Regions from separate parts of the Halalkalibacter sp. HAAS-P013 genome, predicted to be linked through region 1. Evidence: riboswitches for the same ligand, from Rfam matches in the RefSeq annotation. Region 1 holds a riboswitch; each other region holds the start of a gene.

The links. Region 1 has a riboswitch for S-adenosylmethionine ahead of AC1FXP_RS00985 (peptide-methionine (S)-S-oxide reductase). Riboswitches for the same ligand answer to the same signal wherever they lie in the genome.
Region 2: it holds a riboswitch for S-adenosylmethionine, as region 1 does, so the genes downstream of both, metK (methionine adenosyltransferase) here and AC1FXP_RS00985 (peptide-methionine (S)-S-oxide reductase) in region 1, are expected to answer to the same signal.
Region 3: it holds a riboswitch for S-adenosylmethionine, as region 1 does, so the genes downstream of both, AC1FXP_RS13545 (homoserine dehydrogenase) here and AC1FXP_RS00985 (peptide-methionine (S)-S-oxide reductase) in region 1, are expected to answer to the same signal.

The regions. Positions count from the first base shown of each region.
Region 1 covers NZ_JBWQTU010000001.1:178,219-182,475, reverse strand. Annotated here, with positions in the region: gene AC1FXP_RS00995 (S66 peptidase family protein) at 1-818, opposite strand, end outside; partial or broken gene AC1FXP_RS00990 (hypothetical protein) at 863-1,126, opposite strand; gene AC1FXP_RS00985 (peptide-methionine (S)-S-oxide reductase) at 1,178-1,594, opposite strand; SAM riboswitch class I at 1,646-1,760, opposite strand; gene AC1FXP_RS00980 (M3 family oligoendopeptidase) at 2,262-3,953, opposite strand; gene gndA (NADP-dependent phosphogluconate dehydrogenase) at 4,072-4,257, opposite strand, start outside.
Region 2 covers NZ_JBWQTU010000005.1:20,590-24,846, reverse strand. Annotated here, with positions in the region: gene AC1FXP_RS08460 (DUF1540 domain-containing protein) at 1-19, opposite strand, end outside; gene metK (methionine adenosyltransferase) at 523-1,728, opposite strand; SAM riboswitch class I at 2,100-2,211, opposite strand; gene AC1FXP_RS08450 (hypothetical protein) at 2,473-2,847, opposite strand; gene pckA (phosphoenolpyruvate carboxykinase (ATP)) at 3,104-4,257, shown strand, end outside.
Region 3 covers NZ_JBWQTU010000009.1:82,487-86,743, reverse strand. Annotated here, with positions in the region: gene aspS (aspartate--tRNA ligase) at 1-1,596, shown strand, start outside; SAM riboswitch class I at 1,668-1,782, shown strand; gene AC1FXP_RS13545 (homoserine dehydrogenase) at 1,842-3,071, shown strand; gene AC1FXP_RS13540 (hypothetical protein) at 3,048-3,353, opposite strand; RNA gene ssrS (6S RNA) at 3,498-3,677, shown strand; gene AC1FXP_RS13530 (tRNA threonylcarbamoyladenosine dehydratase) at 4,246-4,257, shown strand, end outside.

The DNA.
Region 1 (4,257 bases):
GCAAGGTTGACCATCAGAGGTTTTCCTAAGGGGACTAACCAATCTCTGATTAAATCTATATATGTCGTGCCATAAGACACAGGACAATTGGTGCATTCCCCCATAATAATACCAATACAATCTTGGAATTTTCCTGACATCGATAGCTGAGTAAAGTAGCGATAAATCATTGTCGTAGGAGAATTGATTTCTTCTAAGAAAAGTATTTTACCTTTTGTATCAAATTCATATGGTGTACCCAGTGTATTAATGAGCGAAGTCATATTTCCACCTACTATGGGACCCGTTACATTACCTTGAACTAAACTCATCAGTGGCATATTGGGTGGATTTTGAATAGATCTAGGAGAAAGTAATGTAGAATTAGCTTGAAAGAATTGATTATAATTATAAGATGGAGTATCTGCTCTAAAATCAACAAGCATTAAGCTATGAAAGGTAATTAAATTACTAAATTGATTCAAAATATTAAGTAGTACTGTAATGTCACTATAACCGGAAATTATTTTAGGGTTATCTCTTATTACAGCGTAGTCTAGATATGGAAGAATGGTCTGAACCCCAGTCCCTCCACGTGTTGTGAGTATCATTTTGACACCTGGATCTGTAAACATGTTCATCACATCTTCAGCTCTTTGTTCTGCCGTTGTAGCGACGATGCCCTCAAATGAATAAACGTTCCTGCCAAAAGCAATATTAAAACCCATATCCCTAATTGTTTGAACTCTAGTATTTATGATATTAGCATCAAGAGGGCTGCCAGCTGTAACCAATCCAATCGTATCTCCTCTTTGTAACAATGGTGGTCTTATAGCCATTTTACTCCTCCCTTGTCTTCACTTTTCTGAAACGGCTAGAGTTATTAATGTGCGTATATATAAATGTATGAAAACATATTTATTTTATAAACATTTTTTTCTAATGGACCCATAAGATAACTTATGAACAGTGTATCACTAGATAGGATGACTTGCATGCGATCATATACATCACGTGTTACATCATTAGGCTGTGCAGTAAACGATCCGTTCTTCCCCTTTTGTCCACTGCTCATACAAACCGCCATCTCAAATACTTTTTTATTTTCCATGATAAAACAATAAGGCTGCTTTTGATCAGCCGTCTTTTTCCATTCAAAAAGTTACTTCATTAGCATCGCATCCAAATATGAGGTTTATTATGATATTAGCTTTATCTCCTCCGGGGTATTAATATGTTCAAACACCGGAATAATTTCTGTGATTATTTCATCTTTAAATACTTGTTTTAGCTGGCTTTTCTTTTGTTTGGCTATTTTTAATTGATTAAAATTATTAAAGAAAATAAAGGACTGATTCTTAAATTGCTGACCTTGTTTAATTGTTGGGTTATGCAAATCAAAAAACAAATCTAATAATTCATTATAGGATACTTTCCAAGGGTCAAACCATATTTCTACTATATCTACATTTGTTCCTTTTAATTGTCTAATTTGAACATACTCAATACCACGAAAATCTGTAATAAAAGCCTGTTGACTGAAAAATTCACTTGCACCAAACACTGCTCTTTCCATTAATGATCGCTCCTTTTGAGCGATAAGCCTTCTTTCCATTAAAAAAACCTCTCTTTTTTGAAAGAGAGGTTAGTATTAATAAATACATTTCTCTCATCTTTCAAAGGTTACACCTTTGCAGGAATTAGCACCGTTCAAGTTAATATTTAAACTTGATGGTTGCCGGGTTTCATAGGGCCTGTCCCTCTACCACTCTGGATAAGAAGTTTATCGCTATTTATTTTTTATGTTTATTAGTGTTACTTTTAATAATATCAATCTCTAATTCAAAATTCAACTAATACTTTTAAATATATTAAAAAACTTTCATCCTCTTATTAAGAAATGCTCCTAAGTAGGGATCTCAATACCCCTTCGTTGTTATTATTTTTCAATAAATTTATCAACCATCGCTTTATCATTGCCTATAAAATAAGTTGTAAACGTAGTTAATTAATATCGTCGTAATTTGGTCTTCAAAGGGATAAGGTAGGTTCGGCTCCTTTTACTCTTGCTCCTAATATAATGACATAATCAATGCCTCGCTCAAGTTTGAAATGACTGTAATGTATGATTTGAACATGTAAAAAACATACATAAATAAATAAAATAAAACTGGAAATCAGTATTATGATTAGGCTCTTTTTCCCCCATATCCCTATTCCCTTTCTATAAGGTCTCAACAAACAAAAAGAGTTGCCATACTGAACTGACAACTCTTTTTGTTTTACTGTAACTGTTCTAATTCTTGTTCTAAAAATACCATTAATTCTTGAATCATCGAATCTGAGAAATCAAAGCGAATTCCTGCCGCCTCATATACTTCAGGTAAAGATTTCGATGAACCGAGAGCCAATGCTTTTTTATAATTTTCAAGTGCTTGTTCTGGATTTTCCCGGTATTGTTTGTACATTTGGACTGCTCCTAGTTGGGCAATCACATATTCTATATAATAAAATGGCACCTCAAAAATATGAAGAACACGCAACCAAGCTGTTTGTTGCCATTTCTCATAACCATTCCAATTTACCACATTCGAGTCTATATTTAGCATCAGTTCTTTGTACTTTCTATCGCGTTCATCAGATGTATGATCTGGATTTTCATACATCCAATGCTGGAACTGATCAATGATCATCCCAAGAGGAAGAAAATCGATTATTCCTTTTAACTGCTCTTTCTTTGCACGTATAAGATCTGCCTCATCTTTATAAAAGAGATTCCACTGGTCCATAGTCAAAAGTTCCATTGACATACTTGCTAATTCTGCTGATTCCATTGGTGTCTCACGATAGTCTCCAATTGGTTGCTTTCTCATTAAGTCATTATGAATACAATGCCCCATTTCGTGAAGCAAAGTAATCATATCATCTTGTGTCTTGGATGCATTCATAAAAATAAACGAAAGCTGTGATACAGGGAGATTAGAACAAAAACCGCCAGGCGCTTTGCCTTTTCGACTATTTAAATCAAGCATCCCACGTTCATCCATCGTTGTTAGAAGCTCAGCAAACCGTGGATCAAGGTTTCCAAGGATAACCTTCGACTTTTCAATAAGCTCCTCAGTTGTTGTAAAAGGTTGTAATGGCTTTTGCTCTTGTGGAACACCTTGTCTATCCCATGGTCTATACGTGTCAACACCTAGTTCAGTCTTATGCTGTTTCTGTAATTTTTCTTTGAGCGGTTTGACATACTTACGAATTGATACTGCTAAGTTTTTACAGTCCTGTGGCGTATAATCAAAGCGCTCATATTTTTTAAACATATAATCCCTGTAATTCGTTAACCCTGTGTTTTGAGCTTTTTGATGACGTAACACAATAAGCTCATTCATAATTTGTTGCAGCTCTGCTTCCTTGGAGAGGATGGCTTCAGAAATTAAAGTAAGAGCTTGTTGTCTCGTATTACGATCAGGGTCTTGTATGTATGGAGAAAGTTCACTTAATGTCAGTTCTTCATTACCCCATTGAACGGTTAATCCTCCTGTATGTTCAAAATAATTCGTTGCAAGCGCATCTTCTTTTACTTCTAAGTCAATATTTTCTAATCTGAAAATTTCTTTTGCATTTTGTTTTCTTTTAATCAACTGTTCATACAAAATAGGGTCTAATTGGCCGTTTGCCTTAGAAGATAAAAATGCCTCATCAAATAAAGAATTATATTTCTTAAAAAGGGGGTCAATGACACTTTGGTCATGCTCAAAAATCTCTTTTGCCTTTTTAGAGTCACTTTGACATTGAAAGTCGATGTAATGCCCAGACATTGCTTCCTCAATGGCATCAAATAGCTCTGACTGTTTTTTAAGCCATGATTCTAATTCCTCTACATTGTCCGTAGATTCCTGTAACAACGCATCAAACATCTCCGCTATTTTCTTAGGTTCATTAAAGTTCAGTTTCTCTACATAAAATGTTGACATGAATCGTCCTCCTTTTCAGGTAAGCTCATCGTACCAGAATACAATGTAATAATAAATACAAAATTATCCAAACAAAAAAGGCAGCCTCGACTAAGTCGAAGCCACCTTACACAATTTATTATTTTTCCATCCAGTTTGTGTGGAATGTTCCTTCTTTATCAACACGTTGATACGTATGAGCACCAAAGTAATCTCTTTGCGCTTGTAGAAGGTTAGCCGGAAGTGTTTCTGTACGATAGCTGTCAAAGTATGCTAACGCACTTGCAAGACCTGGAACAGGAATTCCAAGCTTAACAGCTGTAGC
Region 2 (4,257 bases), on a different contig from region 1:
ATAAAACATCTTGTGCCATTTCACTCACCCCCTCTGATTTTCATTTTGACCAATAAAACTAGAAAGCATACGGACAGGTCAAATAATTAGAGATTGTATTATTAATATTGGGAACAAAAGGGGGTTCCATTTCCTTCATAACTGAAATGAAGGACGCTTTCCTTGGTTTTCAACGGCGTTTGGGGGCTGTCCTAAAAGTCCGGAACAGAGGAAGGAATGGCTCCGTTCGCTACGCGCCTTTAGAGGAGAAACCCACTCCTCTAAAGGCTTTTAAAAGATGTAGCGACTCCGCTCATTGCTTCGGGGGTGTCTCAAAAGGTCAAAAACAGACCTTTTGAGACACCCCCTTTCTCTTGAATTTTCACCGCTTTTTGACTTTCATCACATTTATGAAATCCATTCAATTTCACCCGCGTTTGGGTCTTCACACCTACTCTCCTTAAAAACGAATTATGAGAATAAAAGATGCACACGATTCTTCTAGAAAAATCGTGTGCATAAGTACGTCTCTATTTAATTTTTTTATAGTCCAGCTTGCTCTTTTAAAGCAGCCGCTTTATTCGTTTGTTCCCATGGCAATTCGACATCTGTACGCCCAAAGTGTCCGTATGCTGCTGTTTGCTTGTAAATCGGACGACGTAAGTCAAGCATTTTAATAATACCTGCAGGACGCAGATCAAAGTTTTCACGCACAAGAGCCACTAGTGACTCTTCAGATACTTTTCCAGTACCAAATGTATCAATAGAGATCGATACAGGTTGTGCAACACCAATGGCATAAGCTAACTGGACTTCACATTTATCAGCAAGACCAGCCGCAACAATATTTTTCGCTACGTAACGAGCTGCATATGCTCCTGAGCGGTCAACTTTCGTCGCATCTTTACCAGAGAATGCTCCACCACCATGACGTGCATATCCACCGTATGTATCAACGATGATCTTACGCCCTGTTAAACCAGCATCTCCTTGAGGTCCCCCAATAACGAAACGGCCTGTTGGGTTAATGAAATATTTCGTATTCTCATCAATTAATTCTTTTGGGACAACTGGGTTAATGACATATTCTTTTAAATTACGTTGAATTTGCTCTAGAGTTACTTCTGGATGATGTTGTGTTGAAATAACGATCGTATCAATACGTACAGGTTTTCCATCCTCATCATACTCTACGGTTACTTGCGTTTTCCCATCCGGACGAAGATAAGGAAGAATCTCATCTTTTCGTACCTCAGTTAAGCGACGAGCAATTTTATGACTTAGTGAAATTGGAAGAGGCATTAACTCTTTCGTCTCGTTATTAGCATAACCAAACATAAGTCCTTGGTCGCCAGCACCAATTGCTTCAATTTCTTCATCCGTCATTTGACCTTCGCGAGCTTCTAGTGCCTTGTCAACACCTTGAGCAATATCTGCTGACTGCTCATCAATTGATGTAAGTACTGCACTCGTTTCATAGTCAAAACCGTATTTTGCACGAGTATAACCAATTCCTTTAATTGTTTCACGAACGATCTTAGGAATATCGACATACGTACTTGTCGTAATCTCTCCCGCAACTAATACTAAGCCAGTTGTAACAGATGTTTCGCAAGCTACACGAGCATTCGGGTCATTGGTTAAAATCGCATCAAGAATTGCATCTGAAATTTGATCACAAATTTTATCAGGATGCCCTTCTGTTACTGATTCCGACGTAAACAAACGTCTGCTTTTCAATTCTGTCATTATCAAATTCCTCCTTTAAACGAAACCACTGAAAAAGGTACAAACCCACCTTTTTCAATGTCTCTATATTAAGTAGCAATGATTCCGCACGCTGCTCGTCTGCTATGAGAAACCCACTAATAGCAAACTCCTAGGTGTGATACATTTCTCACACCATTGGCAGCGGCTGCGTTCCATTGCTTCGAGTACATTGAAAAAGAAAACCCCTCTTTTTCAGTACACTCCTTTAAACACCGCTTTGTACTAAGCTTGTGTTTTTCTTTGAGACGGCACTCATGCCCCATCGAATGGGAAATACCTACCTGTAAAGCCGTATAAACGATAAAAACCCTTCTCCTGTAGAGGAAAAGGGTTGAATGTTTACCTTTAGCCTCTTATCGTCCAAGGCATAGCCTTGCAGGTTAGCACCTTTTCACTCATGGCTTTAAAGTGTTGGTTGCTGGGCTTCTTCGGGCCTGTCCCTCCGCCTACTCAGGATAAGAGTATCCGTTCGACGCATATCATATCGCACATGTTGTTTAGTGTCAACATATCCGACTCCTATTAAAAATTTAATCAAATTATCATTAAGATTTATTGTTATTGTGCACGATTCATTTAATACTATGCTAAAAACGAGTATTAATCATAATTCTTGCTAATAAAGATATAAGATCTAAAAGCAGGAAGTCAAAGAGGCCACTGAAAAAGGTACGGTTTTGACCTTTTTCAGTGGCCTTTAAGCAAACCTTGCCTTTTGTTATTTTAGTACGGTGTATCATCTCGCCTCTCTTGACGGTTTTCATTTTGTCTTTCCCTTTGTTGTTGCTTTTTCTCCCTTTCCTTCTCCAATTCTTGCTCTTTTCGAAGTTCTTCTCGAAGTTGCATTTTCATTAATTCATTTGCATTATCCCGAGGTTTCACTTGGCTATAAACCCCACTAGCTGTTAAGCCAATAATAAGTGCCATCAGTACTTGTTCTCCCCACTCCCTTGGAATAAACCAAAGTATACCAGCTATTCCAATCGCTAATAGAGCACGATATTGCTTTTCAATACCAAAGGCATTTCCTATCACCGTTACAAGCGCCGCTACTACTGCTGAAACAGTAGCGACATCCAACATAGAAACTTGCTGCAAATAGAACGCCTCCTTCATTTCTCTTTACCTAGATTGTATGCATGAAGAAGAAATTTAGGAACAATAAAGCAATTTGATTAGTTGGTGGCCAGTAACCCAAAAAAACATCCTACGAAAACACATTTTCTATTAAATATATCACAAATGGAAAATTCAATTAATAGTATAGACTATTAGACTTATTATGTTATACTAATTTACAAGATTTTGTATTTAATGCTAACAATCAAAAAATTAAAGAAAGGGTTTTGCGACAATGAATACAATCAACCTTCATTCCGAATTAATTAACTTAGTGAACTCAGACATGGTTCACCTTAATCTTCCTATCTCCTCATTAATTGAAAAGTCGTTAATGTGCGGTGAGGGGAAGCTCACATCTACAGGTGCACTTAGTGTTGAAACTGGCGCTTACACTGGTCGTTCCCCTAAAGACAAATTCATTGTCAACGAACCAAGTGTAAAAGAAAGCATTGAATGGGGAACGGTCAATCAGCCGATTGATAAAGATACGTTTACCTCCCTATATTTTAAAGTGATTGACCACTTAAAAAACAAAAGTGAAATTTTTGTATCCGATGGCTATGCTGGCGCTGACAACAGATATCAAATTCCATTAAAAGTCATTAACGAATTTGCATGGCACCAGGTTTTTGCACGTCAATTATTTATTCGTCCTACCAAAGATCAAAAGGAACCTTCACAGAAAGAGTTCACAATTATATCAGCTCCGTCTTTTAAAGCCGATCCTATAAATGACGGAACAAACTCAGAAGCATTTGTCATCATTTCTTTTGAAGAACGTATTATTTTAATTGGCGGAACGGAATATGCAGGCGAAATGAAGAAATCCATCTTCTCCGTTATGAATTTCATACTCCCCGAGCAAGATGTACTCTCGATGCATTGCTCTGCAAATGCAGGAAGAGAGGGTGACGTCGCCCTGTTCTTCGGTCTTTCAGGAACAGGCAAGACAACGTTATCAGCTGATCCTCTTCGTTCATTAATTGGAGATGATGAGCATGGTTGGTCAAGTAATGGCGTATTTAATATCGAGGGGGGTTGTTACGCTAAATGTGTAAACCTTTCAAAAGAAAAAGAGCCACAAATCTGGAATGCTATTCGATTTGGAACAGTTCTTGAAAATGTAGCTATTGACGTTGAAACAGGCAATGCAAATTACGATGATACATCGTTAACCGAAAATACCCGAGCGGCATATCCGATTGATGCAATCCCTAATGCTTTAGTTCCAAGTGTTGCAGGACATCCAAAAACAATCATTTTCCTAACAGCAGATGCTTTTGGTGTTTTGCCGCCAATTAGTAAGTTAACAAAGGAACAGGCAATGTATCATTTCTTATCTGGATACACTAGTAAACTTGCTGGAACAGAACGTGGTGTAACTTC
Region 3 (4,257 bases), on a different contig from region 1:
AGAGTAAGAAATGAATATGTCATTGAAGTTTGTGGAAAGGTCGTTGCAAGAGATCCTAAAACGGTTAATGAGAAAATTGCTACAGGCTCAATTGAAGTTCATGTTGAAAAAATGAGCATTTTAAATGCATCAAAACCACTGCCGTTTCAAATTGAAGCTGATACAGACGCTTCAGAAGATGTTCGGCTAAAATATCGTTATTTGGATCTTCGTCGTCCAGATATGCAAGAGACGTTTAAACTACGTTATCGTACAACAAAGTTAATTCGTGATTTCCTTGACACGGAAACGTTCATGGAGATTGAAACTCCAATGTTAACAAAAAGTACACCAGAAGGGGCTCGTGATTATCTAGTTCCAAGCCGTGTTCATCATGGCGAGTTTTATGCTCTGCCACAATCACCGCAACTTTTCAAACAATTATTAATGGTTTCGGGTTTTGAACGTTATTATCAAATTGCACGTTGTTTCCGCGATGAAGACTTGCGTGCTGATCGTCAACCGGAGTTCACTCAAGTCGATATTGAAACATCGTTCATGGACAAAGAAGACTTAATTGCCATGATGGAAAAAATGATGGTAAAGATCTTGAAAGAAATCAAAGGCGTTGACGTTTCATTACCGTTTCCACGTTTGACATATGATGAAGCCATGAACCGTTTTGGTTCAGATAAACCGGACCTTCGTTTTGGGATGGAACTAATTGAACTATCAGAGATTGTGAAAGACTCAGAATTCAAAGTGTTCCAAAGTGCTCTTGCAAGTGGGGGAACAGTAAAAGGCTTGAACTTAAAAGGGGGAGCAAATAAGCTTTCTCGTAAAGAAATCGATGCTCTTACTGATTATGTAAAACAATATGGAGCGAAAGGCTTAGCATGGCTTAAGGTAGAAGAAGAAGGACTTAAAGGACCTATAGCTAAGTTCTTTACGGGAGAGATTTCTACTTCATTACAAGAAGCTCTTGGCGCTGAAGTTGGCGACTTATTATTCTTTGGTGCAGATAAGAAACAGGTTGTATTTGATAGCCTTGGTGCACTCCGTTTGAAATTTGGAAAACAGTTTGACTTGATCGATAAAAGTCAATTTAATTTCCTTTGGGTTGTTGATTTTCCACTTGTTGAATACGATGAGGAAGCTAAACGTTATGTTGCCTTACATCATCCGTTCACAAGTCCAGTAGAAGAAGATCTTGCTTTACTAGCAACTGATCCTGCAAGTGTACGTGCTAATGCGTATGATCTCGTATTAAACGGATATGAGCTTGGTGGTGGTTCGCAACGTATTTACCAAAGTGATATTCAAGAACAAATGTTTAAAGCACTTGGATTTTCTGAAGAGGAAGCTCGCGAACAGTTCGGTTTCTTGTTAGAAGCATTTGAATTTGGTACTCCGCCACACGGTGGGATTGCATTAGGACTAGATCGTCTAGTTATGCTACTAGCAGGTCGGACGAATTTACGTGACACCATTGCCTTCCCGAAAACAGCAAGTGCTAGTGATCTGTTGACGAATGCACCTGGTGAAGTAAGTGTTGAGCAGTTAATTGATTTAAATTTATCAATTATCGGGAGAAAATCTGAAAAGGTGAATGTTTAATCATATATTTGACAGTTAGGCAAAGCTAACGTATAATCACGTTAATTGAATATGAACGTTTGAAGAATTCAAACTTATCCAGAGTGGTGGAGGGACTGACCCTACGAAGCCCGGCAACCGTTTTGCAAGCCATGCAAAAAAAGGTGCTACTTTCAGCAGAATGTGACTCATTCTGAAAGATAAGTGAAGGCAAAAAAACCTTTCCTTATCTGGAGAGGTTTTTTATTTAAGAGGAGGGTATGGATATGCTACGAGTAGGTTTAATAGGATTTGGAACGGTTGGCAGCGGTGTATATGAACGCCTGACTAATTCAAAGGAGCAGCTAGAACAGCTGTTAGGAAAGAAAATACACATTTCAGCAATTCTTGTGAAAAGTCGTCAAAAACAACGCGCGTCTGATATTGAGTCGTTTGTTACAACTAGTTGGGATGAGTTTTGTAATTCAGCTGACTTTGATATCATTTTTGAAGCCATTGGAGGAATTGAACCTGCACTCTCATATACAACAGAATGGTTAGAAAAAGGTGTTCCAGTTATCACTGCTAACAAAAAGCTCGTCGCAGAGAAGGGACAATTACTTGAGAGATTAGCAGATCAACACTCGACCTATTATGGATATGAGGCAGCAGTTGCAGGTGGCATTCCGATTATTAATGCGTTAAAGGGAACACTCACAACTACACCAATATCAAGAATTTCTGGAATCTTAAATGGAACAACAAATTATATGTTAACAGAAATGATCGAAAACCATCGAGGATTTGCTGATGTTTTATTAGAGGCACAAGAGCTAGGTTATGCTGAGGCAGACCCAACTGACGATCTAGAAGGCTTTGATGCTTGGTACAAAATAAGAATTCTAAGTCGCTTATGTTTTGGAAGCTGGTCTTCTTCTAATGAATTTTCACGTAAAGGTGTATCGAGTATTAAGGATTGGCATGTTGAAATAGGAGAGCGTCTAGGGTTTAAGATAAAGTTAATTGCTGAGGCTTGGCAGGGTGAAGCTAAAGTAAATGGTTCTGTGACTCCAGCCTTTTTAACACAAAACGAACCGTTAGCAAGTGTTAGAGGAGTGACAAATGGAATATCAATTGAAGGTGATTCTATTAATCAACTTCTTTTTATTGGACCTGGTGCTGGGAAAGAGGCTACGGCAAATAGTATGGTTGAAGACTTCCTTTTCCATGAGCGTACTAGACATTCTCAAAGAAGCTTAGGAACGAAGGCAGAACAACGAAAAGAACCATTTACACATGCATTTGTTTTCCTAACTCATGCTGAAAGAGAAACTGCGCTTCATTGGGTGAAGGAAAATCAGATAGCTGTAATTGACACATTCTCTCACCATGAAGGAGAAGGATGGATTATCAAAAGTACAGACGGTACACCTTTTGAAACGTATCCAATCTATGGGGATATTTCAACACGTAGACGTTTAGAAACAATTCACTCAGCGCAATTCGGGGCGTTCTGATTTTAGCTTTTTATAAGCAGTCACTAAAGCGTATGCATCCTCCTTTATGTAATACGTCCGAACACCTCGACTTGTATGCAAATATAGAAAACCCATTGCACCTTTTTCTGGTTTCTTACGATAAGAAATATCAAAAATAGTTGTGAGTGGGTAAACATCATCTTTAACAGTGAGTTGATTATCAAATAGCTTCATATCAAATGACGTTTCAATTGTACGTTTTTCTGTCCAGCCAATTTCTTGACGAATTTCTATGCATGTTTGAGTAGCTAGCAGATTCATATAAGTCACCTCTAAAATGTGTGTATACAGTAAATAACTGTATCATACTGAGAAGCATTTACCAAATAATAGAGGTGAGTAAATAATCTGAATATTTTGTTGACGTACAATTGCTGATTTGATACTATAAATATAAATAAGTAAGAACTCCTAATATGTACGTAGAAATTTACGTTTTGAGCCAACAGATTAACATTGGGAGCTTGAGTTGAGAATCGGATTACAGGCCTTTTTGTTTAGGAAGTAAAATGGTTTTTACAGGGCACCCACCTTGTTTTAGAACAGGTTCATAACCATAATAAATACGGCATGATTGGGATTCTTGCTGTACATAGTAGGCAAGCAACTTCTCAAATAGAGAAGTTGTTTTTTTATGTAGTACGTGTTCCCCTCATGTCCGTTCCATTGCGCTCCAGCCAACTTGCTTTCCGCGGGGAGGTGTCGAGCCTCCTACGCCTGTGGGGTCTCGACCCTACCTCTTTATGAGGGCACTGAAAAAGTCCTTTTTAGCGGATTCAAGGAAGCAGCAATGGCTCCACACGTTGTGCGCCTGCTATGAGAAAACCACTCATAGCAGGCTTTAAGACAAAGCAACAGTTTCGCTCATTGCTTAAAGGCCACTGAAAAAGGTCAAAACCTTACCTTTTTCAGTGGCCTACCTCTTCATCCCGCAGGAGTCGAGTGACTTTTCGCTCCATTTCACTACGAGAAAAACGTTTCTTCACAGTAACAATCTTTAGGAAACAACTTTACTAAAAAGCCTAGTGTTTACTAATAATACAAGTTAATGTATGTTTGTAATCGTTTTAGGTAAACGTAGTAGTTAGTTTAGACTTTTAAGAATGGCTATGGTATAGTCATTGCGATAGATTGTTTGGAGGGAGCAAGGCGAATGTTGCATCAA